DNA from 4 places in the Streptomyces sp. NPDC021356 genome. Region 3 is predicted to be linked to each of the others. Evidence: riboswitches for the same ligand, from Rfam matches in the RefSeq annotation. Region 3 holds a riboswitch; each other region holds the start of a gene.
The links. Region 3 has a riboswitch for cyclic di-AMP ahead of AB0G56_RS34140 (M23 family metallopeptidase). Riboswitches for the same ligand answer to the same signal wherever they lie in the genome.
Positions count from the first base shown of each region.

Region 1: it holds a riboswitch for cyclic di-AMP, as region 3 does, so the genes downstream of both, AB0G56_RS32870 (transglycosylase family protein) here and AB0G56_RS34140 (M23 family metallopeptidase) in region 3, are expected to answer to the same signal.
Region 2: it holds a riboswitch for cyclic di-AMP, as region 3 does, so the genes downstream of both, AB0G56_RS18240 (C40 family peptidase) here and AB0G56_RS34140 (M23 family metallopeptidase) in region 3, are expected to answer to the same signal.
Region 4: it holds a riboswitch for cyclic di-AMP, as region 3 does, so the genes downstream of both, AB0G56_RS40915 (transglycosylase SLT domain-containing protein) here and AB0G56_RS34140 (M23 family metallopeptidase) in region 3, are expected to answer to the same signal.

Region 1 covers NZ_JBFACU010000033.1:17,360-24,684, forward strand. Annotated here, with positions in the region: gene AB0G56_RS32860 (cytochrome P450) at 1-308, shown strand, start outside; gene AB0G56_RS32865 (transglycosylase family protein) at 521-1,771, shown strand; cyclic di-AMP (ydaO/yuaA leader) riboswitch at 1,954-2,119, shown strand; gene AB0G56_RS32870 (transglycosylase family protein) at 2,124-2,855, shown strand; gene eno (phosphopyruvate hydratase) at 3,179-4,459, shown strand; gene AB0G56_RS32880 (septum formation initiator family protein) at 4,671-5,147, shown strand; gene AB0G56_RS32885 (DUF501 domain-containing protein) at 5,174-5,731, shown strand; gene AB0G56_RS32890 (Ppx/GppA phosphatase family protein) at 5,728-6,669, shown strand; gene AB0G56_RS32895 (NAD(P)/FAD-dependent oxidoreductase) at 7,022-7,325, shown strand, end outside.
Region 2 covers NZ_JBFACU010000012.1:95,996-103,320, reverse strand. Annotated here, with positions in the region: gene AB0G56_RS18255 (lysophospholipid acyltransferase family protein) at 1-108, shown strand, start outside; gene AB0G56_RS18250 (alpha/beta hydrolase) at 208-1,797, opposite strand; gene AB0G56_RS18245 (ANTAR domain-containing protein) at 2,047-2,406, opposite strand; cyclic di-AMP (ydaO/yuaA leader) riboswitch at 2,822-3,035, shown strand; gene AB0G56_RS18240 (C40 family peptidase) at 3,039-3,512, shown strand; gene AB0G56_RS18235 (ATP-binding protein) at 3,608-4,066, opposite strand; gene AB0G56_RS18230 (helix-turn-helix transcriptional regulator) at 4,287-5,147, shown strand; gene AB0G56_RS18225 (DUF397 domain-containing protein) at 5,183-5,413, shown strand; gene AB0G56_RS18220 (8-amino-7-oxononanoate synthase) at 5,486-6,613, opposite strand; gene bioB (biotin synthase BioB) at 6,761-7,325, shown strand, end outside.
Region 3 covers NZ_JBFACU010000036.1:19,690-27,014, reverse strand. Annotated here, with positions in the region: gene AB0G56_RS34155 (mannosyltransferase family protein) at 1-1,084, shown strand, start outside; gene AB0G56_RS34150 (dihydrofolate reductase family protein) at 1,228-2,403, shown strand; tRNA gene AB0G56_RS34145 (tRNA-Met) at 2,460-2,533, shown strand; cyclic di-AMP (ydaO/yuaA leader) riboswitch at 2,962-3,119, shown strand; gene AB0G56_RS34140 (M23 family metallopeptidase) at 3,131-4,243, shown strand; gene AB0G56_RS34135 (aldo/keto reductase) at 4,333-5,277, shown strand; gene AB0G56_RS34130 (PrsW family intramembrane metalloprotease) at 5,326-6,732, opposite strand; gene trmB (tRNA (guanosine(46)-N7)-methyltransferase TrmB) at 6,918-7,325, opposite strand, start outside.
Region 4 covers NZ_JBFACU010000069.1:7,619-14,943, forward strand. Annotated here, with positions in the region: gene AB0G56_RS40900 (ABC transporter ATP-binding protein) at 1-794, opposite strand, end outside; gene AB0G56_RS40905 (DUF2092 domain-containing protein) at 828-2,072, opposite strand; gene AB0G56_RS40910 (polyprenyl synthetase family protein) at 2,372-3,382, opposite strand; cyclic di-AMP (ydaO/yuaA leader) riboswitch at 4,056-4,248, shown strand; gene AB0G56_RS40915 (transglycosylase SLT domain-containing protein) at 4,253-4,747, shown strand; gene AB0G56_RS40920 (HAD family hydrolase) at 4,758-5,564, opposite strand; gene fahA (fumarylacetoacetase) at 6,063-7,274, shown strand.

The DNA.
Region 1 (7,325 bases), on a different contig from region 3:
CCGCGGGCGATCCGGTGCTGGTGGTCCTCGCCGCCGCCGACCGCGACCCGGAGCGGTTCGCCCACCCCGACACCCTGGACCTCGGCCGCCGCGACAACCAGCACCTGGGCTACGGCCACGGCATCCACTACTGCCTGGGCGCCCCGCTCGCCCGCCTGGAGGGCCAGACCGCGCTGGCCACCCTCCTCACCCGGCTGCCCGACCTGCAACTCGACGCGGACCCTGCCGACTTGCGCTGGCGCGGCGGGCTCATCATGCGCGGACTGCGGACCCTGCCTGTCCGTTTCACCCCGGCACCGCCCGCCTGACAGTGGCCGGAAAAAGATCCCCGTGGGGCTCTACACCCCGTGTCGGCAGCAGTAAAGATGACACACGCTCAACTATGTGATGTTCACGTGATCTGCGCGGCATTAACTTGTGACAAGTGATCGTCACCCGATACTTTCACCCATCAGCGTGACGCCGGGGCGTCCCCGCCCCGCCGCCGCGCGGTCACTGCTGTCGCGCGAAAGGTCTCCGCATGCTCTCCGGGAACGGTCGTCACCGTCGCCCCCGTCAGGCTCCGGCCCTCATCGTCGCCGCCGGAGTGACCGGATCGGCCATCGCCATCCCGCTGGTCGCCGCCAGTGGCGCGAGCGCGGCCGACGGCACCACGTGGGACAAGGTGGCCCAGTGCGAGACCGGCGGCTCCTGGAGCGCCGACAACGGCAACGGCTACTCCGGCGGCCTGCTGCTGACCCAGGACGACTGGGAGAAGTACGGCGGCCTCTCCTACGCGTCGAGCGCCGACCAGGCCAGCCGCTCCCAGCAGATAGCCGTGGCCGAGAAGATCCTCGCCGACCGCGGGCCCGGCGCCTGGCACACCTGCGGTCTGCTCACCGGGCTCACCAAGAGCTCCGGTGCGGCCGATGTCGACACGGGCGTGGGCGGCGACTCGTCGTCCTCGAACTCGAAGTCCGGCTCGAACGGCTCCACCGGGTCTTCCGGTTCGTCGCACTCCACCGGATCGACCGGATCGACCGGGACATCCGGCACGTCGGGCTCGTCCGGCTCCTCCGACGACACCGGCCGAACCGGCGACTCCGACGGCTCGGGCGGTTCCGGCAGCTCCGGCGTGAACGACCCCGGGCTGTCCGACGATACGCAGAGCGGTACGGACGACTCGTCCGGTTCGTCCGACTCCTCGGCGAACCCCCGCGGGACCGCCGGCTCGTCGCACGGGACCGGTGCCCCGGGCGACTCCACCACGAAGCCTTCCCCTTCGGACTCTTCAGACTCTTCGGGCTCCTCGGATTCTTCGGACCCTTCATCTCCGAATCAGGGCAACTGGTCCAAGTCCGACACGTCCCACGCTGACGGGACGCCCGAGGGCACCCCCTCGGCGGGTGCCGGTGACACCGTCGGTCACGACAACTCCGGTTCCGCTGACGACTACAGGCAGACCGCCGGCTCCTCGGCCCTAGTCGACACCGGTGCGCTCGGCGGCGGCCGGCATCGCGGCGGCAGCGCCGACGAAGGGGCCACGGAGGGCCGTACGGGCGCGACGGGCGGCCGGCACGCCTCCCGTGACGGAGGCGCCGCGCACACCGCCTCCGCCGCCTCCTACACCGTCCGCACCGGTGACTCCCTCACGTCCATCGCCGACTCCCTTGACCTCCACGGCGGATGGCACGCCCTCTACGACGCGAACAAGGGCGCCGTCGGCGCCGACCCCGACCACATCGTCGCCGGTCAGAGCCTGGATGTCCCCACCGAAAACGCCCAAAAATAAGGCGAGTTCAGGTCACACTTCGCGCCGAATGTCCCATTCGATGAAAGTGTGGGATGAGTCTCAGAAGCCCTGATCGTCTTTGAAATCCGGCGGATCACCTGTCTACGGTCATGACCGCTCGCCACCGCGAGCCCCGGCTGCCGCAACGCCGAATCCTGCCAGCGGCCGTACGGGAACAGTCGTCGCTTCGAGCGCCGTAGGCAGGAGCGGGGGACCCAAGGTAAGTGCCGCGCCGGGAAGTCGACCGGAGCGGCTGGGGGTGAAGCCGTGCCTCCCCAAAGGCACGGCCGGGCAACTCAACCGGCCCGAACCCGACAGCTCACCTCGCAGGCGTCGGTGAGGGGATCCTTCCATGCTGTTTTCCGGCAAGGGCAAGCATCGTCGTCCGTCCAAGGCCACCCGCGCCATCGCACTCGCCGGTGTCACCGGCGTCGCCGTCGCCGGCCCGCTGATGGCGGCCGGCAACGCCTCCGCCGCCACCTCCTCCGAGTGGGACGCGGTCGCCCAGTGCGAGTCCGGCGGCAACTGGTCCATCAACACCGGCAACGGCTTCTACGGCGGCCTGCAGTTCACCAACTCCACCTGGGCCGCGTACGGCGGCACCGCCTACGCCTCGCGCGCCGACCTGGCGAGCAAGTCGCAGCAGATCTCCGTCGCCGAGAAGGTGCTCGCGGGCCAGGGCAAGGGTGCCTGGCCGGTCTGCGGCAAGGGCCTGTCCGGCGCCTCCTCCAGCGGCGGCAGCAGCTCCTCGTCGTCCTCCTCTTCCTCCTCTTCCTCTTCGTCGTCCTCGTCGAGCAGCAGCTCCAGCAGCTCCAAGAGCAGCACCTCGACCCGTTCGACCGAGCAGCGTGCCGCCGACCGTTCCGAGACGCGTCCGGCCCCGAAGAAGACCGTCACCACCCCGACCGGCAAGAAGGTCAAGAAGGGCGACGGCGAGTACAAGGTGGCCGCCGGTGACACCCTCAGCTCCATCGCCGCCGAGCACGGCGTGCAGGGCGGCTGGGAGAAGCTGTTCCACCTGAACAAGGACATCGTCGACGACGCCGACCTCATCTACCCGGGCCAGCAGCTGCACCTGAAGTGACAGCGGCCCGCTAGCAGGACCCCAGGCCCTCCCCAGGCGCGGCCCCCATCATGGAGGCCGCGTGGGGTCCCCCCCGTCCCCACGGGCTCCCCGCCCCGGTGCGTGTTCCCCCGTACGCACCGGGGCGGGGCTTTTTCACTTTCCGTTCGTGTCCTCGTCCCCACGCCCTTTGTTCCGTGCTGGAACAATGTGTACCGTCACCCTGTCCACGGGACGGTCGGTCGGCCGGTCGGCGGCCCGGGACGGTTAGGCTCTAGTCGCAAGGCACCGCCGCAAGGCAGCCGCCCCGCACTTTCAGCGTCACATCCACGAAGGAGATGCTCGTGCCGTCCATCGACGTCGTCGTAGCCCGGGAAATCCTGGACTCCCGAGGCAACCCCACGGTCGAGGTCGAGGTCGGCCTCGACGACGGCAGCACGGGTCGTGCCGCCGTCCCCTCCGGCGCATCCACCGGCGCCTTCGAGGCCATCGAGCTGCGCGACGGTGACCCGAACCGCTACCAGGGCAAGGGCGTCGAGAAGGCCGTCCTCGCCGTGATCGAGCAGATCGGCCCGGAGCTGGTCGGCTACGACGCCACCGAGCAGCGCCTGATCGACCAGGCCATGTTCGACCTGGACGCCACCGACAACAAGGGCTCGCTCGGCGCCAACGCCATCCTCGGCGTCTCGCTCGCCGTCGCCCACGCCGCCTCCGAGGCCTCCGACCTCCCGCTCTTCCGCTACCTGGGCGGCCCCAACGCGCACCTGCTTCCGGTGCCGATGATGAACATCCTGAACGGCGGCTCGCACGCCGACTCCAACGTGGACATCCAGGAGTTCATGATCGCCCCGATCGGCGCGGAGTCCTTCTCCGAGGCCCTGCGCTGGGGCGCCGAGGTCTACCACACCCTCAAGAAGGTCCTGAAGAACAAGGGTCTGGCCACCGGCCTCGGCGACGAGGGCGGCTTCGCCCCGAACCTCGGCTCCAACCGCGAGGCCCTCGACCTCATCCTCGAGGCCGTCAAGGAAGCCGGTTACGCCCCGGGCGAGCAGATCGCCCTGGCCCTCGACGTCGCCGCCTCCGAGTTCTACAAGGACGGCAAGTACCTCTTCGAGGGCAAGGAGCGCTCCGCCGCCGAGATGACGGAGTACTACGAGGAGCTGGTCGCGGCCTACCCGCTGGTCTCCATCGAGGACCCGCTGTTCGAGGACGACTGGGACGGCTGGAAGGTCCTCACCGACCGCCTCGGCGAGAAGGTCCAGATCGTCGGTGACGACCTGTTCGTCACCAACCCCGAGCGCCTGGCCCGCGGCATCGAGGAGGGCACCGCCAACGCCCTGCTGGTGAAGGTGAACCAGATCGGTTCGCTGACCGAGACCCTGGACGCCGTCGAGCTGGCCCAGCGCAACGGCTTCAAGTGCATGATGTCCCACCGCTCCGGCGAGACCGAGGACGTCACCATCGCCGACCTCGCCGTCGCCACCAACTGCGGCCAGATCAAGACCGGCGCCCCGGCCCGCTCCGAGCGCGTCGCCAAGTACAACCAGCTGCTGCGCATCGAGGAGATCCTCGACGACGCCGCGGTGTACGCCGGCCGCAGCGCCTTCCCGCGCTTCAAGGGCTGAGCCGCACCACGCCTGAAGGGCTGAGCCGCACCACGCCTGAAGGGCTGAGCCGCACCACGCCTGAAGGGCTGAGCCGCGCCACGGCCGGGCCGAGCCGCAAAGGGTGAGGCTTCGCCAGTCGTCCGTACGTCCCCGCACCCGGTCCCGTACCGTGTCCGGGGACGTACGCGCGTGTGCGGCACGTACGAGGTGACCAACGGGAGGCGCGACGATGGCCGTGAAGGACCGGGACCGGTTCTCCACCGCGACCAGGCTCAGGGTGCTCGGCGAGCAGACCGCGGCCCGTGTCTACCGCTCGCAGTCCCGGCGGCAGGCCCGCCGCTCCCGGCTCACCGGGCGCGCCGCGCTGCTCGCGCTCGTCGTGTGCTCGCTGGTGGTCGCCCTCGCGTACCCGATGCGCCAGTACGTCGCCCAGCGCGCCGACATCGCCGACCTCAGGCGGCAGAAGGCGCAGGCCCAGCAGCGGGTCGAGCAGTTGCGCGACCTGAAGGCGCGCTGGCGGGACGACGCCTACGCCGAGCAGCAGATCCGGCAGCGGCTGCACTACGTGCTCCCCGGGGAGACCGGCTACACCATGGTCGAGCCGGGGCCGGTCAAGCGGTCCCGCGCCGAACAGGGGGCGGCCCGCCGCCCCTGGTACACCAACGTCTGGTACGGGGTCGACAAGGCCGACGCCGCCCACCAGTGAACCGACAGAGAGATTTCCCCACAGGCATGGACACGCCCCCGCCGCCCACCCCGCGCACCGAACCCACCGACGCGGACGTCGAGGCCTTCAAGCAGCAGCTCGGACGGCCGCCGCGCGGGCTGCGCGCGATCGCGCACCGCTGCCCGTGCGGGCAGCCGGACGTCGTGGAGACGGCCCCGCGGCTGCCCGACGGCACACCCTTCCCGACGCTGTACTACCTGACGTGCCCGCGGGCCGCGTCGGCGATCGGCACGCTGGAGGCCGACGGCGTGATGAAGGAGATGACCGAGCGGCTGGCCGCCGACCCCGAGCTGGCGGCGGCCTACCGGGCCGCGCACGAGGACTACGTCCGGCGCCGGGACGCGATCGAGGAGCTGACGGGCTTTCCGAGCGCGGGCGGCATGCCGGACCGGGTCAAGTGCCTGCACGTCCTGGTGGCGCACTCGCTGGCCGCCGGACCGGGCGTGAACCCGCTGGGCGACGAGGCCATCGCGATGCTGCCCGAGTGGTGGCGGAAGGGCCCGTGCGTGACGGTGCCCGAGGATCACGAGGACCACGAGGATCACGAGGAGAAGAGCCAGTGACCCGGGTCGCCGCCGTCGACTGCGGTACGAACTCCATCCGTCTGCTGGTCGCGGACGCGAATCCGGCAGCGGGTGAACTGACCGACCTCGACCGGCGCATGACGATCGTGCGGCTCGGCCAGGGCGTCGACCGCACCGGCCGGCTCGCCCCCGAGGCGCTGGCGCGCACCTTCGCGGCCTGCCGTGAGTACGCGCAGGTCATCAAGGAGTACGGCGCCGAGCGGCTGCGTTTCGTGGCCACCTCGGCCTCCCGCGACGCCGAGAACCGGGACGAGTTCGTGCGCGGCGTGGTGGACATCCTCGGTGTCGAGCCCGAGGTCATCTCCGGCGACCAGGAGGCGGAGTTCTCGTTCACGGGTGCGACGAAGGAACTGACGGGGCGTGACGACCTCGCCAAGCCGTTCCTGGTGGTCGACATCGGCGGCGGCTCCACGGAGTTCGTGGTGGGCGGCGACCGCGTGCGCGCCGCCCGCTCGGTGGACGTGGGCTGCGTCCGGATGACCGAGCGTCACCTGGTCCGGGGCGGCGTGGTGAGCGACCCGCCCACCGAGGAGCAGATCGCGGCCATAAGGGCCGACATCGAGGCGGCCCTCGACCTCGCCGAGGAGACGGTCCCGCTGCGCGAGGCGCACACGCTGGTGGGTCTGGCCGGGTCGGTGACGACCGTGTCGGCGATCGCGCAGGACCTGCCCGAGTACGACTCGGCGCGCATCCACCACTCCCGCCTCTCCCGCGACCGCGTCCGCGAGATCACCACGTCCCTGCTGCACGCCACGCACGCGGAGCGCGCGGCGATCCCGTCGATGCACCCGGGCCGGGTGGACGTGATCGGAGCGGGTGCCCTGGTCCTGCTCTCGATCATGGAACGCATCGGCGCCGAGGAGGTCGTGGTCAGCGAGCACGACATCCTGGACGGGATCGCCTGGTCGGTGGCGTAGCCCCCTTGACGCCTTGTCGGAAAACTTCGTGAAGTTCTTCACAAGGAATTGGCTCCGGGGCCGTCGCCCAAGGGGTGTCGGCGGTCCCCACGGGGGCTCAGCGGGAGGGTGAGGGTGCTCAGGGGAGCGCCGCACGGGGGTGGCGAACGGGGGGCGGGAGGGCTCTTCGCCGGGCCCTCGGCGAGCCGGAGCGGCAGCTCACGCGGCCTTGACAACGGTCCGAACCGGATCCCGGTTCCCCTCCGCCGCCATGATCTCGGTCACGCGGGCCGCGGAGTTTAACACAGGCACTTGCGAACCTTGTGAAGGGGCGCACGAGGTACCCCCCTGGGACGGGTGGATACTCGATGCCATGAGCACCACGGAGCGTCCCAGGATCCTCGTAGTAGGCGGTGGGTACGTAGGCCTGTACGCAGCTCGGCGCATTCTCAAGAAGATGCGCTACGGAGAGGCGACCGTCACGGTCGTCGACCCCCGGTCGTACATGACCTACCAGCCCTTCCTCCCCGAAGCCGCCGCCGGCAGCATCTCCCCGCGTCACGTCGTCGTCCCGCTGCGACGCGTGCTCCCCAAGGCGGAGGTCCTCACCGGCCGGGTCACCACCATCGACCAGGACCGCAAGGTCGCCACGATCGCCCCGCTGGTCGGCGAGGCGT
Region 2 (7,325 bases), on a different contig from region 3:
TCCCTGTCCGGGCAGGAGTACGTCGATCAGTACGCGGCCGTGGCCAAGGCCGAGCAGGCCGCCGTCGCCGAGAGCGGCAGGGAACGCAGGTTCCCGCGGCCCCGCTGACCCGCTCACCGGCGGCCGGGGGCCAGGCCGGCGGTGTGGCGGACGTACCGAAGGGACGGCCGGGAGATCCGGCCGCCCCTTCGCGCGCGGTGCCCGGTGTTACGGCTTCGGCGTCGCGTGCGGACCGCAGGTCACGTCCGCCCGGTCCACCTCGCCGGTGAGCAGGTAGGCGTCCACCCGCGCGTTGATGCACGGGTTGACCAGACCGGTCACGCCGTGGGAGCCCGCGTCCTTCTCGGTGATCAGCCGGGAGCCCTTGAAGCGCTTGTGCAGCTCGACGGCGCCCGGGTACGGGGTGGCGGCGTCGCGTGTGGACTGCACGATCAGGACCGGCGGCAGACCCTTGCCGGTCTTGACGTCCAGCGGGGTCCGCTGCTTGACCGGCCAGGTGGCGCACGGCAGGTTCATCCATGCGTTGGACCAGGTCAGGAACGGGTACTGGGCGTTGAGCCGGGTGTTGTCCCGGTCCCACTTGTGCCAGCTGGTGGGCCACTTGGCGTCGGCGCACTCGACGGCGGTGTAGACCGCGTTGCTGTTCTCCGTGGCGATGTTGCCCGCGATGTCGCTCATGTCGGGGGCGGCGGCGTTGATCAGCGGCTGGGCGTCACCGGCGAAGTACTTGCTGAACGCCGTCGCCACCGGCACCCAGGAGGAGTCGTAGTACGGGGCGGTCTGGAAGAAGCCGAGCAGCTCGGCCGGGCCGACCACTCCGCCGATCGGGTGCTGCTTCGCGGTGGCGCGCAGCTGGAGCCACTTGGCCTGGACGGCGGCGCGGTTGGTGCCCAGGTGGAAGCTGGCGTCGTTCTTGGCGACCCAGTCCTGCCAGTCCTTCCAGCGGCCCTCGAAGGCGATGTCCTGGTTGAGGTTGGCCTCGTACCAGATGTTCTCCTGGGCCGGGTTGACGACGCTGTCGACGAGCATCCGGCGCACGTGGCCCGGGAACAACGTGCCGTAGACGGCCCCGAGGTAGGTGCCGTAGGAGACACCCAGGTAGTTGATCTTCTTCTCGCCGAGCGCGGCGCGGATGACGTCCAGGTCGCGGGCGGTGTTCGGCGTCGTCATCTGCTCGAGCATCGCGCGGCCGGTGCGGTCGTAGCAGCCGTCGGCGTACTCGCGGGCCAGCTTGCGCTGGGCGCGCTTGTCGGCCTCGGAGTCGGGCACCGGGTCCGCCTTGGGCGCCTTCACGTACTCCTGCGGGTCCGCGCAGGAGATGGGCGTGGAGTGGCCGACACCGCGCGGGTCGAAGCCGACGAAGTCGTAGGCCTTGGCCACATTGGCCCAGACGGGGTTCTTGGCGGTGACCCGGGCCGGGAACCGCAGGCCGGAGCCACCCGGTCCGCCCGGGTTGTAGACGAGGGCGCCCTGGCGCTCACCCTTGGTGCCGGTGTTGCCGATGCGGTCGACGGCGAGCTTGATCTGCTTGCCGTACGGGTGCGCGTAGTCGAGCGGCACCGAGACGTAGCCGCACTGGATGGGCTTGGCCAGCCCCCAGTCGGCGGGGCAGTCCTGCCAGTCGATGCCGGTCCTGGCGGCGCGGTCCGCGGCGATCGCCGCGCCGCGGGCCTCACGATCCTGGCCGTGGCGGCTGTCCGCGCTGGCCGCGGGGGCCGCCACGGCGCCGGCTATCAGGGTCGCCGTCACCAGCGCGCCGGCCGAACCGAGCGCGACAGCCCGGTTCTTCGGTCTCATGACCCTCAAGTGGGACCTCCCCGTACATCGTTGCGAATCGAGTACGGCGGATCCTTCCGGCTGTGAGGTGTCTGAGAACAGGGGTTGTTGACCTTCTTTGCCAATCCGATAACCGGCGTACGGTGTTCCGCTCAGCGGAGCCGGTTCGGCGCGCGCCCTGCGGGCGCCGTGCGCGCGGGCAGGGCGGGGCGCTGTGCGCGCGGGCGGGGCGCGGGGAGGGAGCGGCGCGCCGGGAGGGCTCGGGGCTGTTCAGGGCGCGCAGCGGCGCGCGGACCCGCGTGCGGCCTGGCGGTCGAGCGCCCGCCTCAGCTCCTCCAGCTCGGTGTCCGAGAGCGCACCGCCCTGGGCGAACTTCAGGATGTGCTCGGCGACCGTGCGCACCTTCGTGTTGGTGCGCTGCGAGACCTCGCGCAGGACCCGCCAGGCACCGTCCGGCGGGACGCGCCCGACGGCCACCAGCGCCCCGATGGCCTGGTCGATGACGGCGTGCGACGTCAGGGCGCGCTGCAACTGGTCGATCTCCTCGTGCAGCCGCTCGTGCTCCGCCACCAGGTCCGTGACGGACAGCGGCTGGAGCGGGTGCCGCCTGGACATCGCGAAGAACGCCATGGAGATCCCCTGGGTCGTCGAACGGCCGGAGTTCCGCCTCCAGCTTGCTGCATGAGGGCCGCGCGCACGACCGGAGGCGGGCGGCGCGGGACCCGTCCGCCGCAGGGCCCCGGCACCTGCGGCGGACGAGGGCCGAAACGGCCCAAATGGTGTACCTCCTTTCGGCGTAGGCAAACGTTCTTTTTCCAGGGCCGTTCGGGTTGCACGGCGCGCGTTCCCGGATGGCGGAACGACATCTTCCGCTGCTGGTCCCGGGCTTGCGGGGTGCACGGACAGTTGTTCGAGCGCACGACCGTCCACCCGAACGGGCGAGTGGTGAGTAACAGCACAAAGGACCCGTTCCGTTGGGATTTTCTGACATCCATAGGTGAAGATCCCTGTCTGACGACAAGCCCCCGCCACAACGGCGGGGCGGTCCGGGCGGACGCCGAGTCCTGCCGCCGCCCGGATGACCGGTCGACGGAAGTGGATCGGCAGGAGTGGAGGACCCGAGCACGACGGGTCGCCGGCACGGTCACACCATGACCGGGCCGAGCAGCCCTTGGGGTGAAGCCGCTTGCGGGCGGCCGGGCTACTTCGCCAGCCCGAATCCGACAGGTCATCCTTCACAGGCGGCTGACGAAGGGTTGCGCATGACTGCGCTCAATCGTGTCCCGTCGCTCATGGCCCGGGCCGGCACGGCCTCGGCCCTGACCCTCGCCGCCGTCGGCGGCTCGATCGTGGTGCCCGGCGTCGCCTCCGACGCCTCGGCCGCGACCATGGCGACGAAGGCGCTGCAGATCGCGGCGTCCAAGAAGGGCTCCCCTTACCAGTGGGGCGCAACGGGCCCGCGCAGGTTCGACTGCTCCGGTCTGACGCTGTACTCCTTCAAGAGGGCGGGCAAGAAGCTGCCCCGCACGGCCGCGCAGCAATACAACAAGTCGCGGCACATCTCCTCCAGGAGCCGCCGGGCCGGAGACCTGGTGTTCTTCCACTCCGGCTCGTACGTCTACCACGTCGGCATCTACGCCGGCTCGGGCAGGATCTGGCACGCCCCGAAGACCGGGGACGTGGTGAAGCTGGAGAAGATCTGGACCAGGAGCGTCTGGTACGGCCGGGTCAGCTGACCCGCCCGGGAAGCGGCGGCGGTCCCGGCGGGCGTCGCCACCGCCCCCGGGCGGCGGTCGGGGACACCGACGAAGCCGCCGACAGGGCCGTACGCCTAGGGCTCCTGCCGTCCCGCCGCCGTGACCGGTTGGGGGCGCACCGGCCACGGGAGGTCCACGCTGACCGTCTTGCCGCCCTCACGGGTGGGCCGCACGGTCACCCTGCCGCCGCACTCCGCGGTGAGGCACCGGATGATCACCATGCCCCGGCCGTTGTCCTGCTGGACAGCGGCCGGCAGTCGTCTGGGGAACCGCGGGTGGCTGTCGGTGACCCCGATGCGCAGTTGTTCGTCGCGGTCGAGGACGAGGTCCACCCTGAAGGTGGGCGACTGGCCGAGGGTGTGCTGTACGGCGTTGGTGGCGAGTTCCGAGACGATGAGCCGCACGGTGTCCGCGGTGTCCGTCTCCGACGGCAGGCCCCACTCCGCCAGCGTGCCGACCGCGTAGCTTCGGGCGACCGCCACCGAGGCGGGATCGCTCGGCAGAGTGACGGATGCTTCCAGGTGGTCTGCCATGGCGACGTCGTCCCTTTCCCGCGGGACCGCGGTTGGACACGGAGCGGATGGTTTCGAGTACGGTCCCGGACTGGTGGTTCGCCGCCAGATTGCCACCACCGGGCCGGTCCCGGATGGCGATCCACCGAGATGTGCATATATCTGTCCCTCGAAGCGGTGAACTCTGCGACGGGAGACCGTATTTGACACCCTTCCGGGAAAGTAGTGAGGAGCCGGTCCCATGCAGCACGGTCCCGCGGTGCGCCGCCGCAAGCTCGGAGCCGAACTGCGCAGCCTGCGCACCGGCGCGGGTCTCACCAGCGGCGAGGCGGCCCGGCTCGTGGGCTGGCACCAGTCGAAGGTGAGCCGGATCGAGACCGGCGCCAGTGGGGTGAAACCGGCCGATGTGCGGTTACTGCTGGACGCCTACGCGGTCCGCGACTCCCAGCTGCGGGAACTGCTGCTGGTGCTGGCGGGCTCCGACGACGGCGACGGCCGGCACCACTGGTGGCACGCCTATCGCGGCGTACTGCCCCCGACGTACCGGGACTTCATCAGTCTGGAGTCACAGGCGAGCGCGATGCGCACGCTGGAGACCTCGGTCGTCCCCGGGCTGCTCCAGACACCGGAGTACGCCCGTGCGGTGACGCGGGCCGCCGTGGACGGACTCGACGACGACCGGCTGGACGCGCTGGTGGAGGTGCGGCTGGCCCGTCAGGCCGTGCTGCGGTCCGACCGGCCGCTCACGCTGAACGCGGTGCTGGACGAGGCGGTGCTGCGCCGGGAGGTCGGCGGCCCCGAGATCATGGCCCGGCAGCTGGAGCGGCTGACCGAGGCGGCGCGGCTGCCCCAAGTGTCCTTGCAGGTCCTGCCGTTCGCCGCCGGGGCGCACATCGGCGTGACCGGCCCTTTCGTCATCTTCTCATTTTCGAACACTTCTGATCTGGATGTGGTCGTTCTTGACCACTTGACGCGTAGCTTCCATCTCGAACGGAAAGAAGACCTGGAGGCCTACACGGAGGCCTTCGACACCCTTCGGTTCCATGCCCTGTCGATCGAGGACTCGCTGGACTTCATCGCGGGGATGCGCCAGGACAGGTGACGGCGCGCGACCACGTCAAACGTCAAGGAGGCACCATGTCTGCTCTGCCTCGGACCGTACCTTCCACGACCGATCTGCACGCCGTGCGGTGGCTGCGCAGCAGCTACAGCACGGGAGCGAACAACTGCGTCGAGACAGCCCGGCCTGCCGCCGAGCCGTACGCCGGGCTGCTCGCCGTACGCGACTCCAAGGCCCCGGACGGACCCGCGCTGCTCTTCTCCACGGGGAGCTGGGCGGAGTTCACCGCCGCGGCCCGCCGGCTCTGATCACCCTCACGGCAGCGCCCGGGCGCGTCCCGGGCTTCTCCCCTCCGGCGACCCACGGCCGTGTCCGCCGACTCATGGTCGCGTCTCGCCGATCACTCGTACAGCGCGTTCGATCTGCGCCGCGGACAGGTCCGCGCGGGCGGTCAGCCTGAGCCGTGAGACGCCGTCGGGCACGGAAGGAGGACGGAAGCAGCCCACGGCCAGGCCCGCCGCGCGGCAGTGCGCCGCCCAGCGCACGGCGTCCTCGGGGGACGGCGCACGCACGGAGACGACCGCCGCCTCCGGGCGCACCGCCCGCAGTCCCGCGGCGGTCAGGCGCGTGTGGAGCTCGGTCGCGACCGCCCGCGCCCGCGCCGCGCGCTCCGGCTCGCGGCTCAGCAGGCGCAACGCCGCCAGGGCCGCTCCCGCCGCCGCCGGGGCGAGCCCCGTGTCGAAGATGAACGTCCGTGCCGTGTTGACCAGATGGTCGATCACCCGGGCGGGCCCGAGCACCGCTCCGCCCTGACTGCCCAGTGACTTGGAGAGCGTGACCGTCACGACCACGTCGTCCGCGCCCGCGAGGCCCGCCGCGTGCGGGGCGCCCCGGCCGCCGGGGCCGAGGACGCCGAGGCCGTGCGCGTCGTCGACGACGAGCCCCGCGCCGTGCTCCCGGCAGACCTGCGCGAACCGGCCGAGCGGTGCCGCGTCGCCGTCGACGGAGAACACCGTGTCGCAGACGAGGACCGCCTGTCCCGCGTGCGTGCCGAGCGCCTTGCGCACGGCGTCCGGGTCCGCGTGGGCGACGACCTGCGTGGTGCCGCGGGCCAGCCGGCAGCCGTCGATGAGCGAGGCGTGGTTGCCCGCGTCCGAGACGATCAGCGAACCGTGCGGGGCGAGCGCGGTGACCGCGGCGAGGTTGGCCGCGTAGCCGGAGGAGAAGACCAGGGCCGCCTCGAAGCCGCAGAACGCGGCGAGTTCGCGCTCCAGTTCGCCGTGCAGGGCGGTGGTGCCGGTGACCAGCCGGGAGCCGGTGGCGCCGCCGCCCCAGGCACGGGCCGCCGCCGCGGCGCCCTCGGTGACCTCCGGATGGCGGGACAGGCCCAGGTAGTCGTTGCTCGCCAGGTCCAGCAGCGGGGAGTCGGCCGGGCGGGGTCGCAGCGTCCGTACGAGCCCGGCGCGGCGGCGTGCGTCCGCCTGTTCGTCGATCCAGCCGAACGCCATGGGTCCTCCGGGGCTTTTGTAGGCAGTGGACAGACACTAGCCGTACGACACGCCCCGCATGGTGTGGCGATACCCACACGTCGAACCGTCTCTGTTGTGCAAACCCTCCTTGGCCCCGGACGGCCCCGTAGGACAGGATCGGCTCTCATGGACCTGCTGAACACGCTGGTGGACAAGGGGCTTCGGCGCGAACTGCCGACCCGTCAGGAAGCTCTGGCCGTCCTGGCCACCTCCGACGACGATCTGCTCGATGTGGTGGCCGCGGCCGGGAAGGTGCGCCGCCGCTGGTTCGGCCGACGGGTGAAACTCAACTATCTCGTCAACCTCAAGTCCGGCCTGTGCCCCGAGGACTGCTCCTACTGCTCGCAGCGGCTCGGTTCGAAGGCCGACATCCTCAAGTACACCTGGCTCAAGCCCGACGACGCCTCCAGGGCCGCGGCGGCCGGGCTGGCCGGCGGGGCCAAGCGGGTGTGCCTGGTGGCCAGCGGGCGCGGGCCGACGGACCGGGACGTGGACCGGGTCTCGGAGACCATCAAGGCGATCAAGGGCCAGAACGAGGGCGTCGAGGTGTGCGCCTGTCTCGGGCTGCTCTCCGACGGCCAGGCCGAGCGGCTGCGCGCCGCGGGCGCCGACGCGTACAACCACAACCTCAACACCTCCGAGTCGACGTACGGCGACATCACCACCACCCACACCTACGCCGATCGGGTGG
Region 3 (7,325 bases):
CGCCTGGCTCACCCCCGCCGCCGGTTCGGACAAGACGCCCGCCACCTGGCTGTCCCGCTGGGAGCAGTGGGACTGGGTGCACTACCAGCACATCGCCCAGTACGGCTACTTCGACCCGTTCCCGGGCCTGGATCCCCCGCACGACAACCGGGTCGCCTTCTTCCCCGGCTTCCCCCTCGCGCTGCGCGCCGTCCACACCGTCGTTCCGAACTGGACCGTGGCCGGGCTGCTGATCTCCCTGGTGAGCGGCGCCGTGGCCGTGGTGGCCCTGGCCCGGATCGCCGGACTCGGCCGGCCGGCCGGCGACGGTTCCGGTCCGCGGGCCGCCGCCCTCCTGCTGTTCTCGCCCGCCGCGGTCTTCCTCGCCGCCGGCTACACCGAGGCGCTCTTCCTCGCCTTCGCCCTCCCGGCCTGGCTCGCGGCCAAGCACCGCAACTGGCCGCTCGCCGCTCTCCTCGGCGCGGCCGCCACCACCGTGCGGATCAGCGGCCTGTTCCTGGCCGCCGCGATCGCGGTCGAACTCCTGATCGTCGTGCGCGCACAGGGCCGGGCGGGCGGCCCCTCCCGCCCCTCGCTGCCCCGGCGGCTGCGCCCGCTGGGCTGGTGCCTGCTGCCGGCGGTGCCCGCCGCCGCGTACACCGTCTACCTGCGGGTGCGGACCGGGGACTGGATGGCCTGGAAACACGCCGAGGAACGCGGCTGGTACCGCGACTTCCACAGCCCCGCCGAAGCCTTCCGCAACACCTGGAAGAACGCCTTCGGCCACCTCCAGAGCACCGGGTACGCCGTCGAGTTCCAGCTGGAGCTGGCCGCCATGGCCGTCGGCGTGGCGCTGCTGGCCGTGCTGCTGGTCCACCGTCGCTGGCCGGAGGCCGTGTTCGTGGCGCTCAACCTGTGGGCGCTGGGCACGTCGTACTGGTACCTCTCCGTGCCGCGCGCCACCCTGCTCTGGTGGCCGCTGTGGACGGGCCTGGCCCACTGGAGCCTGCGGCGGCGCTGGGTGAAGGAGGCCTACGTCGGCGTGGTGGCACCGCTGACGGTCGTCCTCGCGGTCACCTTCACCTCGGGACGCTGGACGGGGTGACCGACGGGGTGACCGACCCGGTGACTGACGAGGTGTCCTCGGTCTCCGGTCCGAGGGCACGCTCCCGTACGGGCTGGGCTGGTAGAAAGCCCGAGGCGCCCCCACGCCTGCGAGCCCGTCCGTCGCCGAGAGAGAGCGCGCCGATGCCCTTCCCCTACGTCCTCCTGTCCGCCGCCGTCTCCCTGGACGGCTGCCTGGACGACACCGGCCCCAGCCGTCTCCTGCTGTCCGGCCCCGCCGACTTCGACCGGGTCGACGCGGTGCGGGCCTCCGCGGACGCGATCCTGGTCGGGGCCGGGACCGTGCGCGCCGACAATCCCCGCCTGCTGGTCAACTCGCCCGAGCGGCGCGCGGCCCGACTCGCGGCAGGCCGGCCGGAGCATCCGCTGAAGGTCGCGGTCAGCGCCTCCGGGGAGCTGGACCCGCGGGCGCGCTTCTTCCAGACGGGCGGCGAGAAGGCCGTCTACACGACGGACGAGGGCGCCGAACGCCTGCGCCGTGCGGGCCTCCCCGGCACCGGTACGAGCGTGGGCGCCGGCACTGACACCGGCTCCGGCACCGTCTCCGTCGTGTCGCTGGGCGGCGAACTCGACTGGCGGCGGCTGCTGGCACACCTGCACGACGTGCGCGGGGTCCGCCGGCTGATGGTCGAGGGCGGCGGCACGGTGCACACCCAGCTGCTCCAGCTGCACCTCGCCGACGAGCTGCAGCTCGTGCTTGCGCCGCTGCTGGTGGGAGACCCGCGGGCACCGCGGCTGTTCGGGCCGGGCGCGTACCAGAGGGGGCGGCTGCGGCTGGTGGAGACGCGGGCCCTCGGGGACGTCGTCCTCATGCGTTACGAGCCCACGGAACCCGGCGCCGGAGGCGACGCCGCCCCCGCCGACCGGCACTGGCTGCGGATCGCGTGCGAGCTGGCCGGGGAGTGCCCGCCGTCGCGGACGGCGTTCAGCGTGGGCGCGGTGGTGGTGGCCGCCGACGGCACCGAGCTGGCGCGCGGCCACTCGCGCGAGGCCGGCGATCCGGTGGTGCACGCGGAGGAGGCCGCGCTTGCGAAGATCGACCCGGCGGACCCGCGTCTGCCGGGGGCGACGGTGTACAGCAGCCTGGAACCGTGCGCCCGACGCGCCTCCCGGCCGCGACCGTGCGCCCGGCTGATTCTGGACGCGGGGGTACGCCGGGTGGTCACGGCCTGGCGGGAGCCGGACACGTTCGTCAAGGCGGCCGACGGCACCGGGGTCCTGGCGCGCGAGGGCACGGACGTCGTCGTCCTGCCGGAGTTCGAGGGCCGGGCCAAGGCGCCCAACCGCCACCTGCTGTGACGCGTGTGCACGCGTGTGCATTCCACCCCCAGGATGGCGTACACTGGTTTCACCGACGCGGGGTGGAGCAGCTCGGTAGCTCGCTGGGCTCATAACCCAGAGGTCGCAGGTTCAAATCCTGTCCCCGCTACTGAAGGCTCAGGGCCGGAATTCGATGAGAATTCCGGCCCTGAGTGTTTTCTCCGGCCGCCGGGTCATCGGCCCGGGTTGTCGGTCCGAGACATCGCCCCGGCTACCGGCCCGGGTATCGACCCGGCTACCGCCCCGGGTACCGGCCCGGGTATCGACGCGAGTCATCGTCACGTGTCGTGAGCGAGCGGTCCCCGTCCGCATAACAACTGACACACCATCAGTAGAACGTCTGCAGGTGTCCGGGCTCGACAGGGCCCTTGAGTGGCCTGAAATCCAGTCAACTTGCCCCGGTTTCATCACCTGTGAGACGTAGATCCTGGCCAAAAAGGTTTAATGATCAAGCCGGGCGGCTTGGAATCGGAGCCCCGAGTCTATTAACGTTCGATAACGCAGCGCGGTCGTCCCAGCCGTCACCCGAGGCGGCTCCGTGCGCGCGCGCCGAATCCCGCGAGGGAACCGGGGAACCACCAACTTGGGGTGAATCGGGCGCCATCCGCCGTACGCACACGGCTGGTTGACGCGCGTAGGAGACCTTCCCGCTCCGAACCCGTCAGCTAACCCGGTAGGCGAGACGGAAGGAAAGGAGCACGCCCGCGTGGCGTCCAACCGGCCTGCCTCAGAAGCCCCGTCCGTGCCGAGCGAGCGCACCGAGTCCTTCGCCTACGGCGGCCGGCGCCCCGACGAGGGCCCCTGGGAGGAGTGGAACCCCACCGAGGAGTCCCTCCGTCCCGTCCGTGGCCGGCACCGGGTCGCCAAGCCGCGCGGCGGCGGGCTCGCCCGCAGCTCCACCGTGCTCGGCGTGGGCGTCATAGCGGCCGTCGGCGCGGGTGGCATGGCCAGCGCCAACACCGGCAAGCCGCCGGTCTCGATCGCCCTGCCCGATCTCCCCGACCTGCACGGCCTGCCCGCCGTGGGCGCCCTCTTCGACGGCTCCGGCCACGACGGCCCCGAGGGCTCCGCGACCGCGCTCAGCGACGTCACGGCGGCCCGGGCCGGCGCGACCGACGCGGCTGACGCGACCGACGCGACGGAAGCCACCGGGACGACGGCGCAGCGCGCCTCCGACGCGGGCGAGGCGCTGCGCAACCGCATCATGGCCCAGGCCGAGCAGCAGCAGAACCAGGCCGAGGCGAAGACCAGGGCGGCCACCGAGGCGGCGGCTGCCGCGAAGGCCGCCCGGCAGGCCGAGCAGGCCGCCGCCCAGGCGAAGGAGGAGGCCGAGGTCAAGGCCGCCGCCGCGAAGAAGAAGGCGGAGGAGGAGGCCCGGAAGAAGGCCGAGGCGGCGCGGCTGGCCACCCTCGCCAAGCAGTACACGCTGCCGACCTCCTCGTACACCCTCACCTCGACCTTCGGCCAGGCCGGCTCCATGTGGTCCTCCGGGCACCACACCGGCCTCGACTTCGCCGCGCCCACCGGCACCCTGATCAAGGCCGTCCACAGCGGCACCGTCACCGAGGCGGGCTGGGCCGGCGCCTACGGGTACCGCACGGTCCTCACCCTGGACGACGGCACCGAGCTGTGGTTCTGCCACCAGTCGTCGATCAACGTCACGGCCGGCCAGAAGGTGAGCACCGGCGAGGTCATCGGCCGGGTGGGCGCCACCGGCAACGTCACAGGTCCCCACCTGCACCTGGAGGTCCACCCCGACGGCCAGGCCGCCGGCATCGACCCGATGGCGTGGCTCCAGGGCAAGGGCCTCGCTCCCTGACGCTCCGACCGGGTGGTTTGCGCAAGCTTTGCGCCGGCCACCGGCGGGGCGCGGAATGGAGCGCTCCGCCTTGGTCGTTGATGTGAGACATGACTTCTCTGCGCAAGCTGGGCCCGTCCGACCTCGAGGTCTTCCCCCTCGCCCTCGGCGGCAACGTCTTCGGCTGGACCGCCGACCAGGCGCGGTCGTTCGCGGTCCTGGACGCCTACACGGCCGCCGGCGGCAACTTCATCGACACCGCCGACTCCTACTCGGCGTGGGTGGAGGGCAACCACGGCGGCGAGTCCGAGACGACCATCGGCAAGTGGGTCAAGGAGCGCGGCAACCGCTCCGACGTCGTCATCGCCACCAAGGTCAGCCAGCACCCCGACTTCCAGGGCCTGTCCGCGGCCAACATCAGGGCCGCGGCCGACGCCTCCCTCCAGCGTCTGGGCACCGATCACATCGACCTCTACTACACGCACTTCGACCGGCCGGAGGTGCCCGTCGAGGAGATCATCGGCGCGCTCGACGAACTGGTGAAGGCGGGCAAGGTCCGGCACATCGCCGCCTCCAACATCTCCGCCGAGCGCCTGGCCGCGTCGCTGGAGTTCTCCGAGCGCGAGGGACTCGCGCGGTACGTGGCGCTCCAGCCGCACTACAACCTCGTCTCCCGTGACACCTACGAGGGCGGCCTGCGGGACCTCGCCGAGCGGGCAGGCCTCGCCGCCGTGCCGTACTACGCGCTGGCCTCCGGCTTCCTGACCGGCAAGTACCGGCCGGGCGCGACGGTCGACAGCCCGCGCGCCGGGGGCGCCGCCAAGCACCTGGCGACCGAGCGCGGCCAGAAGGTCCTCACCGCGCTCGACGAGGTCGCCCGCGCCCGTGGCGCCGAGGTGGCCACGGTGGCCCTGGCCTGGCTGGCGGCCCAGCCGACGGTGGTCGCCCCGATCGCCTCGGCCCGGACGGTGGAACAGCTCCCCGCCCTGCTGGCGGTGGCGGAGCTGGACCTCACGGACGAAGAGGTCGCGCGGCTCACCCAGGCATCTGCCTGAGCCTCGCGGCCCACGGCCCCCTGGCTGCGCGGTCTCACGGCCCGCGGCTTACCGATGACTCCCGTACGGACTCTGCCCGTACGAAGGCTGCGCATACGGGCCCTGCTGCCCGTACGGACCCTGCCCGTACGGAAGCGGCGGGCGGCCGTGAGGCTGTCCGTGCCCGTGCCCGTGCCCGTAGCCGTACAGGCCGTACGCCGGCCAGGGCGCCGCGAAGACGCGTACCGGCGGTGCGGTCATCCGTGCCGCGTGGTCCAGGGCGGGCTGGGCCACCTCGCGCCTGCGCCACAGCTCGTGCAGCAGTTCCCGCTCGCGCACGCCGAAGTCGGCGCCGGCCCGCCCGAGGCGCCCCCGGCGGCGCAGGAACGCCAGCGAGGTCGCGTAGGCCTCGTACTGCGCGACGGTCCGCGCCGCGGGCTTGCCGAGGTGCCGGCCGGCGTACTCGCGGGCCAGCCGGCGCGCCCGCATCGACCCGAGGGCGAACGGTTCGGCGGGGGTGAGCCACCCGGCGGCGGCGTACGCGGGCAGTTCCTCGCGGATGGTGCGCAGCTCCCGCTGCCGGGTCCAGACGACCAGCCACGTCAGCAGCCCGAAGGCGGGCACCATGAAGCCGCCGTAGACCGCGAAGAACCCGAACCGGCCGAAGGTCGACGAGCCGTTCCAGAACGCGTGCATGCCCATCGCGAGCAGCAGCCCGGCCGGGGGCAGCAGCAGGCGCCGCCGGCGCCGGCGTTCTCCCGCGAGCGCGGCCAGGCCGAAGCCGAGGCCGGTGCAGACCGTGAAGAGCGGGTGCGCGAACGGCGACATGATCACGCGCACGAAGAAGGTCGCCGCCGTGACGGAGGCGATGCCCTGGCCGCCGGTCATCTGGTCGGTGCCGAAGGCGGTGCCGAGGTAGAGGATGTTCTCGGTGAAGGCGAAGCCGGTCGCGGTGACCCCGGCGATGACCACACCGTCGACGATGCCGGTGAAGTCGCGTCTGCGGAAGAGGAAGATCAGCAGGACGGCGGCGGCCTTCGCGGACTCCTCCACGACCGGCGCTATGACGGTCGCGCCGAGGGTGTCCGCGCCCACCGGGTCGGCGGTCGCGGTCGCGATCCACTTGGTCGCGAAGCTGTTGGCGACGATCGCGATCAGCGCCGCCGCGCAGGCGCCCCAGGCGAAGGCGAAGACCATGTTCCGCCAGGGGCCGGGGTCGACCCGGTCCAGCCAGCGGAAGGCGGCCGTCAGCAGCGGGACCGGCAGCACGGCCAGGCCGAGACCGACCAGGAACCCTTCCGTGCCGGTCTGCCGGCGGACCAGGGCCAGGATGACGAGCCCGGACAGCGCGAGCAGCGCGGCGAGGGCGCCGTAGCGCACCCACCGCCTGTGCCACCAGTGCGCGTGCCGCGGCCGGCCGTCGGCTATGGGCGGAGGACCGCTGGGATACGTCGGGTACGGGGGACAGGTGGCCACGTCATTGACCCTAACGAGGGAAGGGGACGATCGCGATGGTGCCGCGTCGCGTCGGCAGGGACCGGCGGCCGGGACCAGCGGCCGGGACCGAGGACCGGGCCGGCGGTGGGTACTGGCGTTCGGGATTGGCGGTCGCGTCCCGGGGCCGGGGCCGGGACGCGGTGGTGCGGTGGTGCGGTGGTGCGTCAGTCGAGACCGGAGTGCCGGGCGGGGCGTTCGGCAGGGTGCTCGTCGCCGTGCGGTACGCGCCGGAAGAGCAGGTCGTTCACGGGGTGGCCCTTGTCCAGGCCCTGGCCCTCGAAGCGGGTCAGCGGGCGGAAGGCGGGGCGGGGCGCGTAACCGCCGTCGGGCCGCGTGTTCTCGAAGGCGGGGTGGGCGGTCAGGACGTCCAGCATCTGTTCGGCGTACGGCTCCCAGTCCGTCGCGCAGTGCACGACCGCGCCGGGCCTGAGCCGGGTGGCGGCCAGCGTCAGGAACTCCGGCTGGATCAGCCGCCGCTTGTGGTGCCGCTTCTTGGGCCACGGGTCGGGGAAGTAGACGCGCAGCCCGTCGAGGGAGTCGGGGGTGAGCATCTCGCGCAGCAGGATGATCGC
Region 4 (7,325 bases), on a different contig from region 3:
GCCTCCGCCCCGTCGGGCGTGGTGACCACCAGCCGGCCGCGCGCCCCGGCGGCCAGGTCGGCCACCGCGCCCTGCGTGACGAGCCGGCCCTGGGTCATCACCGCCGCGTGCGTGCACACCTGCTCGATCTCGTCGAGGAGGTGGGAGGAGAGGAAGACCGTCGTGCCGTCGGAGGCCAGCTCCCTCACGAGAAAGCGGATCTCCCGCATGCCCTGCGGGTCGAGTCCGTTGGTCGGCTCGTCCAGGACGAGCAGTCTGCGGGGCCGGAGCAGTGCGGCGGCGAGCCCGAGGCGCTGCTTCATCCCCAGGGAGTAGGTCCTGGCCTTCTTGCCTGCGGCCGCCGTCAGGCCGACCCGGTCCAGCGCGGCGGCGGTCCGGGCGCGCCGGGTGCGCGGGTCGGCGGTCGGGTCGGCCGCGTCGTAGCGCAGCAGGTTGTCCCGGCCGGAGAGGAAGCCGTACAGGGCGGGTCCTTCGATCAGCGCGCCGACGTGCGGGAGCACGGTGCGCGCGGACCGGGGCATGGGCTGCCCCAGGACCCGCGCGGTGCCGGACGTGGGCTCGATGAGCCCCATCAGCATCCGGATGGTGGTGGTCTTGCCGGAGCCGTTCGGACCGAGGAAGCCGAAGACGCTGCCCGCCGGAACGGTCAGGTCGAGACCGTCGACGGCGAGCTGGCCGCCGCGGTAGCGCTTGGTGAGGGCGCGGGTGCGGATGACACTGCCGTCACCGTCACTGCCGTCACGGCCTCGCCCGCCGCCGCTCTCACGGGCGCGCCCGCCGTCCGCGTCGTCCATCGGCTCCCCCGCTCCGTCGAGTCTCCGGCGTGCTCACCGCCCGGTGTTCGCCGCCTTCACCAGGGCGTCCTTGGTGACGGCTCCGACGTAGACCTTGCCGTCGTCCGTCATCAGAGCGTTGACCAGGCGGGTGGAGAAGACCGTGCCCTTGCCGAACTTGCCGCTCACGTGGTCGCCGAGCGAGCCCAGGAAGCCGCTCAGGTCACCGCTGCCGGAGTGGCTCGTCGGGAGGCCGCCCTTGCCGCCGGTGTCGAAGGCGGCGATGGAGTTCCAGCCCTTGCCGATGACCTTCACGCCGTCCTTGCCCAGGCCCTTGTCCTGCGAGAAGTCCTTGGGCGGGGTGAAGTCCTGGTGCGGGGCGCCGGGCTTGAGCCCGTGCTCGCCCGCCTTGTCGTCCTTCTCCTCGGTGATCTTCGCGCCCTTGGGCGGGGTGAAGTCGAACGTGGAGGCGGCCGGCGCGGCGAAGCTGACCTGGGTGAAGCCCGCGTCGACCACGGCGGCGCCGCCGCTCGCCGGGGTCAGCGTGAACTTCAGCGGCATCCCGGTCTTGGAGTCCACCGCGATACTGATCGCCCCGACGGTGGTGCCGGAGGCGTGCTTGGGCTCTATGACCAGCTTGTAGGCGTCCCGCCCGGCGACCTGTGCGGTGCCGTCGACGGTGACCGAGGTGGTGTCGTCGACCGACTTCAGGGCCTCGTCGGCGAAGTCCTTGGGCGTGGCGGGGACCTTCCGGTCCTTCCCCTTGGCGCCGTCCTGGGCGGCGGTGCCGTGGTAGACCTCGTTGGACTTGCTGTCGTAGCCCCAGATGTCCTTGCCGTTGTGGATGAGGTTGTACTCGGCGGCGTTCTCGATCAGCGAGAGCTTCTGCCGGTCCGGTCCGTCGGCGGCGACGCGCAGCGTGTGCGTGCCGGAGATCAGCCCGGTCAGCTTGGAGGTGGGATCGGCGGACGATCCGTCGCCGCCGCCCTTGACGGCGCCGGAGGCGAGGCTGCTCTCCAGGCCGCCGAGGTTCGGCAGGCCGAGGTCGGTGGTGATCCTGACCGTGCCGGACAGTCGCTCGACGTCCGACTTGGCGATCTTCTCGATCAGTTGCTGTGCGGTGATCTTCGGCAGGTGAGGGTCGCCGGAGTCGGCGAGTGCCGGGACGAGCCCGATGGTCGCCGCCGCCACCCCCACCACCGCGACCGGGACGACGTAGCGCGCGGCCTTGCGGCGCACCGAGTGCCTGCCGTCGGCCTCCGCGGCGTCCCTGCTGTCGTCGGATTCGTACGGTGCCATGTGTGCCTTACCTCCGTCGTCGGCGGCGGCTGCCCGTGTGCACTTCTCCCACCCCAAGCCGCCATTCTCACCCGAATCGGTGAGGAGTGGTGTGGTCCGTGCTTCCATCTGACCAAATCGGCCGCGCGAAAGCGTCAGACCCCGGAGCCAACTCCGTGTACCTCTGCGGTATGACACACAAGGGCGGAGTCTCCACCACCCCGTAGGGGTCGGGGTGGAGACGCCGCCCTCCGGCCCAGGTGAGCGGGGCCGGGCCGGTGGTGGCCGGTAGCCGGTGGCCCCTGGAGGTCCGGGCCCGGCTAGCCGGCCCGGTGCACGACCGCGTCGCACAGCTGGAGCAGCCCCGCCTTCGCGTCGCACTCGCGCAGCGGCGCCAGTGCGGCCCGCGCCTCCTCCGCGTACCGGACGGTGTCGCGGCGCGCCTGTTCCAGAGCCGGATGCGCGCGCAGCGCCGCCAGCGCCTCGGCGTGCCGCGCGTCGTCGCTCAGGTCGGAGTCGAGCAGTTCACACAGGGCGATGTCCTCGGCCAGCCCCAGCCGCGCCGCGCGCTCGCGCAGCCGCAGCACCGGGAGGGTCGCGACGCCCTCGCGCAGGTCGGTGCCGGGTGTCTTGCCGGACTCGTGGGAGTCGGAAGCGATGTCCAGGACGTCGTCCGCCAGCTGGAAGGCGACGCCGAGCCGCTCCCCGTACTGCGTGAGCACGTCAACGACGGTCTCGTCGGCCCCGGACATCATCGCGCCGAACCGGCACGACACGGCCACCAGGGATCCCGTCTTGCCGCCCAGTACGTCCAGGTAGTGCTCGACGGGGTCCCTGCCGTCCTGCGGGCCCGCCGTCTCCAGGATCTGCCCGGTGACCAGCCGTTCGAACGCCAGGGCCTGCACCCGGACGGCCTCCGGGCCGAGGTCGGCGAGGATCTGCGAGGCCCGGGCGAAGAGGAAGTCGCCGGTGAGCACCGCCACCGAGTTGCCCCAGCGAGTGTTCGCACTGGCCACTCCGCGCCGCACGGCGGCCTCGTCCATGACGTCGTCGTGGTAGAGCGTGGCCAGGTGGGTCAGCTCCACGACGACGGCCGACGGCACGACCCCCGGCGCGTACGGGTCACCGAACTGGGCCGCGAGCATCACGAGCAGCGGACGGAACCGCTTCCCGCCGGCCTTGACGAGGTGCTGAGCGGCCTCCGTGATGAACGGGACCTCGCTCTTGGTGGCTTCGAGCAGCCCTTCCTCGACAGCCGCCAACCCGGCCTGGACATCGGCTTCGAGAGCCTGGTCCCGCACGCTCAGCCCGAACGGCCCGACGACGGTCACGAGGGGTCTCCTGTCTGCTGGTGTCTGCTGGCGTTACACGGTTTGTCGATAGGTCGCTGCCATCACTCAAGTCAGCGTATCCGGTCACGTTTCGATCACCGATAGCGCCCACCGATACAGGCCAGGTGGTATCGGATCACGACCGATATGTTTTCGATCACCACATATGAACAGATATTTATCGACTCCCTCCTCCCTACCCGGCCCCCTCCCTGCTCTCACCCTTCCCCGGAACCCGCCCCCGCCTATACATACGTACGAACAGGGCCACGGCCTCACCAAGCGTGACGACCGTCACCCTTCCACCCTTCGCATCACGTCCCGCACCACACCCTCGTTCCCGATTCCCCCTCCCCTCCGCTTCACCCTCACCACCGCGAGTCCGATTTACCCCTATTGGTATTTCAATTCCTCTTGGCCGTAAATGCTCCTCAGTGGATTATTCCGTGAGTTGAGTCACGCTCGCACCGCCGACCCATCACCCCCCGGACACCCCCCACTCCCCTTCCTCCGCAAGCCAGTTGACCCTTGGCGAATGCAAAGGATCAAGCACCCGAAACACCCCAGAACAAGGTCAACTAGGGCGATGTATGAATCAGGTACTTGTTCGGGACATGTGCTCTCGCATACGTTCCCGGCCAGTCGGGCGGACCGCCGAATCCTGCCACCGCCCGATATCCATCGACCGAACCACTCATGGCAGGAGCGGGGGACCCAGGTAAGTCGCCGGGCCGGAGCGGCGTACGTCGTCCCACGTCGTACGCCGCGCCGGAACGGCTCGGGGTGAAGCCGCGCCCTCCGGGGCGCGGCCGGGCACCTCCCCGCCCGAACCCGACAGCTCACCTCGCAGGCGACGGAGAGGAATCCGCCATGCACGCAAACGGTCACCGCCGTTCCCGCACCGCTCGCCTCGTCCGCACCCTCGCCGTCTCCGGCACGGGTGCCGCCGTCCTCGCCCTGCCCCTGATCGGCGCCGCCAGCGCCTCCGCGGCCACCACCACGACGGCCACGACCACCGCCACGGCGGCGAGCAGCGTCGCCTACCCGAACACCCTGGACGGCTGGATCCGCGAGTCGCTCGCGATCATGGGCCAGAAGGGCATCCCCGGCACGTACAACGGCATCTACCGCAACGTGATGCGCGAGTCGTCCGGCAACCCGATGGCCATCAACAACTGGGACTCCAACGCCGCCGCGGGCATCCCGTCCAAGGGCCTGCTCCAGGTCATCCAGCCGACCTTCAACGCCTACCACGTGGCCGGCACGTCGTTCGACATCTACAACCCGGTCTCCAACATCACGGCCGCCTGCAACTACGCAGCCGCGCGCTACGGCTCCATCGACAACGTCTACAGCGCGTACTGAGCCGACCGAGTCAGGTGAACAGTCGCTCGAGGACGACGGCCACGCCGTCGTCCTCGTTCGACGTGGTGACCTCGTCGGCGACCGCCTTCAGCTCCGGGTGGGCGTCGGCCATCGCCACCCCGCGGGCGGCCCACCGGAACATGGGGATGTCGTTCGGCATGTCCCCGAAGGCGAGGGTGTCCTCGGGCCCCAGCCCCAGACGCCCGGCGGCCAGCGCGAGACCGGTCGCCTTGGTGATGCCGCGGGGCTGCAGTTCCACGGTCCCCGGGCCCGACATGGTGACCGTGGCGAGGGAACCGACCACACCGCGGGCCGCCTCCGCGAGTTCGTCGTCGGACAGGCCGGGATGGCGGAGCAGCACCTTGCTGATGGGCGCGCGCCACAGGTCGTCGCGCCGCCCCACCCGCTGGGCGGGCAGGGTCGGGTGCGGCATGCGGTACCCGGGCTCGATGAGCGTGCGCCCGTCCACCCCGTCCTGGTCGACCGCCGCGTACACCTCGCCCACCTCGGCCTCGATCTTGCCGAGCGCCGTCTCGGCCGTCTCCCGGTCCAGCGTCACCGACCACAGCAGGCGGTCCGCCCCGGCGTCGTAGAGCTGCGCGCCCTGGCCGCAGACCGCGAGCCCCGTGCACCCCAGGTCCTTGAGCAGCGACCGCACCCTCGGTGCCGGCCGGCCGGTCACGACGAGGTGCCGGGCGCCCGCCGCCGCCACCCGCGCGAGCGCGGCGAGGGAACGCTCGGACAGGGTGTCGTCGCCGCGCAGCAGCGTTCCGTCCAGGTCCGTGGCGATGAGGGCGGGGGCGAGGCGAACGGGCATGATCAGAGAATACGGATCATCCGCCACGCGGGTGACGCACGGGAACGGGGCGTCGTGTCCGGTGGGCCGCGCCCATGCGGCGGCGGTGCCGGGTGGTGGGGCCGGGTCGGTGCCGGGTGGTGAGGCCGGGTCGGTGGCGGGTGACGGCCGGGTGGCCGGGTGGCCGCCAACGGGAGCGCGCCTTCTCGGCGAACGCCACGGTGCCGTCGTACGACTGCGGGAAGGTGGCCGTCGGGCTCGGGGTGCCGTGCTCCGCGCACAGTTCGTCCTCCTGCGGGACGGACCCACCCCGTTCGCCCCGCCCGCCCCGTCCGTCTCCAAGGGCACTGAGGCGCAATTGACCGCCCCGGCAAGCCCAATCCAGACATTGCGGACTCTTTGTCCCCTGCCCAAGACGGCACCTCTTCCGTAACGTGTGGCGCGACCACATGACCGTGTGGCCCGGCCGCCGCCTGCGCCCCACGGAACGCACGGCACACGAAAGAGAGGCAGAACCCGATGCCCCCCTTCGAGGTCCCCGAGGGCGACCCCTTCGGTCCACACAACCTTCCCTACGGTGTCTTCTCCCGCGCCGGATCGCAGGAACGGACCGTCGGCGTCCGGCTCGGCGACCACGTCCTCGACGCGGGCGCGGCGGCACTGGCGCTCGGCTCCCCCTACGCCGCCCTGCTGGCGCGGCCCACCCTGAACCCGCTGCTCGCCGCGGGCCGCACCGCCTGGTCGGACGTGCGGCGTGCGCTGACGGCGTGGGTGACCGTGCCCGCCCACCAGGAGACGGTGGCACAGTTCCTGCACCCACTGTCCTCGGTCACGCTCCACCTGCCGTTCGAGGTCGCGGACTACGTCGACTTCTACGCGTCCGAGAACCACGCGCGCAACGTCGGCCAGATCTTCCGCCCCGACGCCGGGGACTCGCTGACCCCCAACTGGAAGCACCTGCCGATCGGTTACCACGGCCGCTCCGGCACGGTGGTCGTGTCGGGCACGGACGTCGTACGCCCCTCGGGACAGCGGAAGGCGCCCACCGACCCCGCCCCCGTCTTCGGGCCCTCCGTCCGGCTGGACATCGAGGCCGAGGTCGGTTTCGTGGTGGGCGTGCCCTCGCGGCTCGGACAGCCGGTGGCCCTGGCGGACTTCCGCGAGCACGTCTTCGGGCTCTGTCTGCTCAACGACTGGTCGGCACGGGACATCCAGGCCTGGGAGTACGTCCCGCTCGGCCCCTTCCTCGGCAAGTCGTTCGCCACGTCGGTGTCGGCGTGGATCACTCCGCTGGACGCCCTGGAGGACGCGCGGCTGGCTCCACCGCACCGCACGCACCGGCTGCTGCCGTACCTGGACGACACCGGGGAGGAGCCCGGCGGCTACGACCTGCGGATCTCCATCGCGATCAACGGCCACGTCGTGTCCGAACCGCCCTTCTCCACCATGTACTGGACGGCCGCCCAGCAACTGGCCCAGATGACCGCCAACGGTGCCTCGCTGCGCACCGGCGACCTGTACGGGTCGGGCACGGTGAGCGGACCGGAGCCCGCCCAGCGCGGCTCGCTCCTGGAACTCACGTGGAACGGCCGTGAACCGCTCGAACTCCCGGACGGCAAGCGTGCGTTCCTGGAGGACGGGGACGTGGTGACGCTGTCGGCGTGGGCCCCGGGTGCGGACGGGACCCGGGTGGGGTTGGGAGAGGTGACGGGGCGGATCGTGGCGGGGTGACGCCGTAGCCGTCATTGCGGATGCCGTGCGGGTCGGTTGCCGCCGGACCAT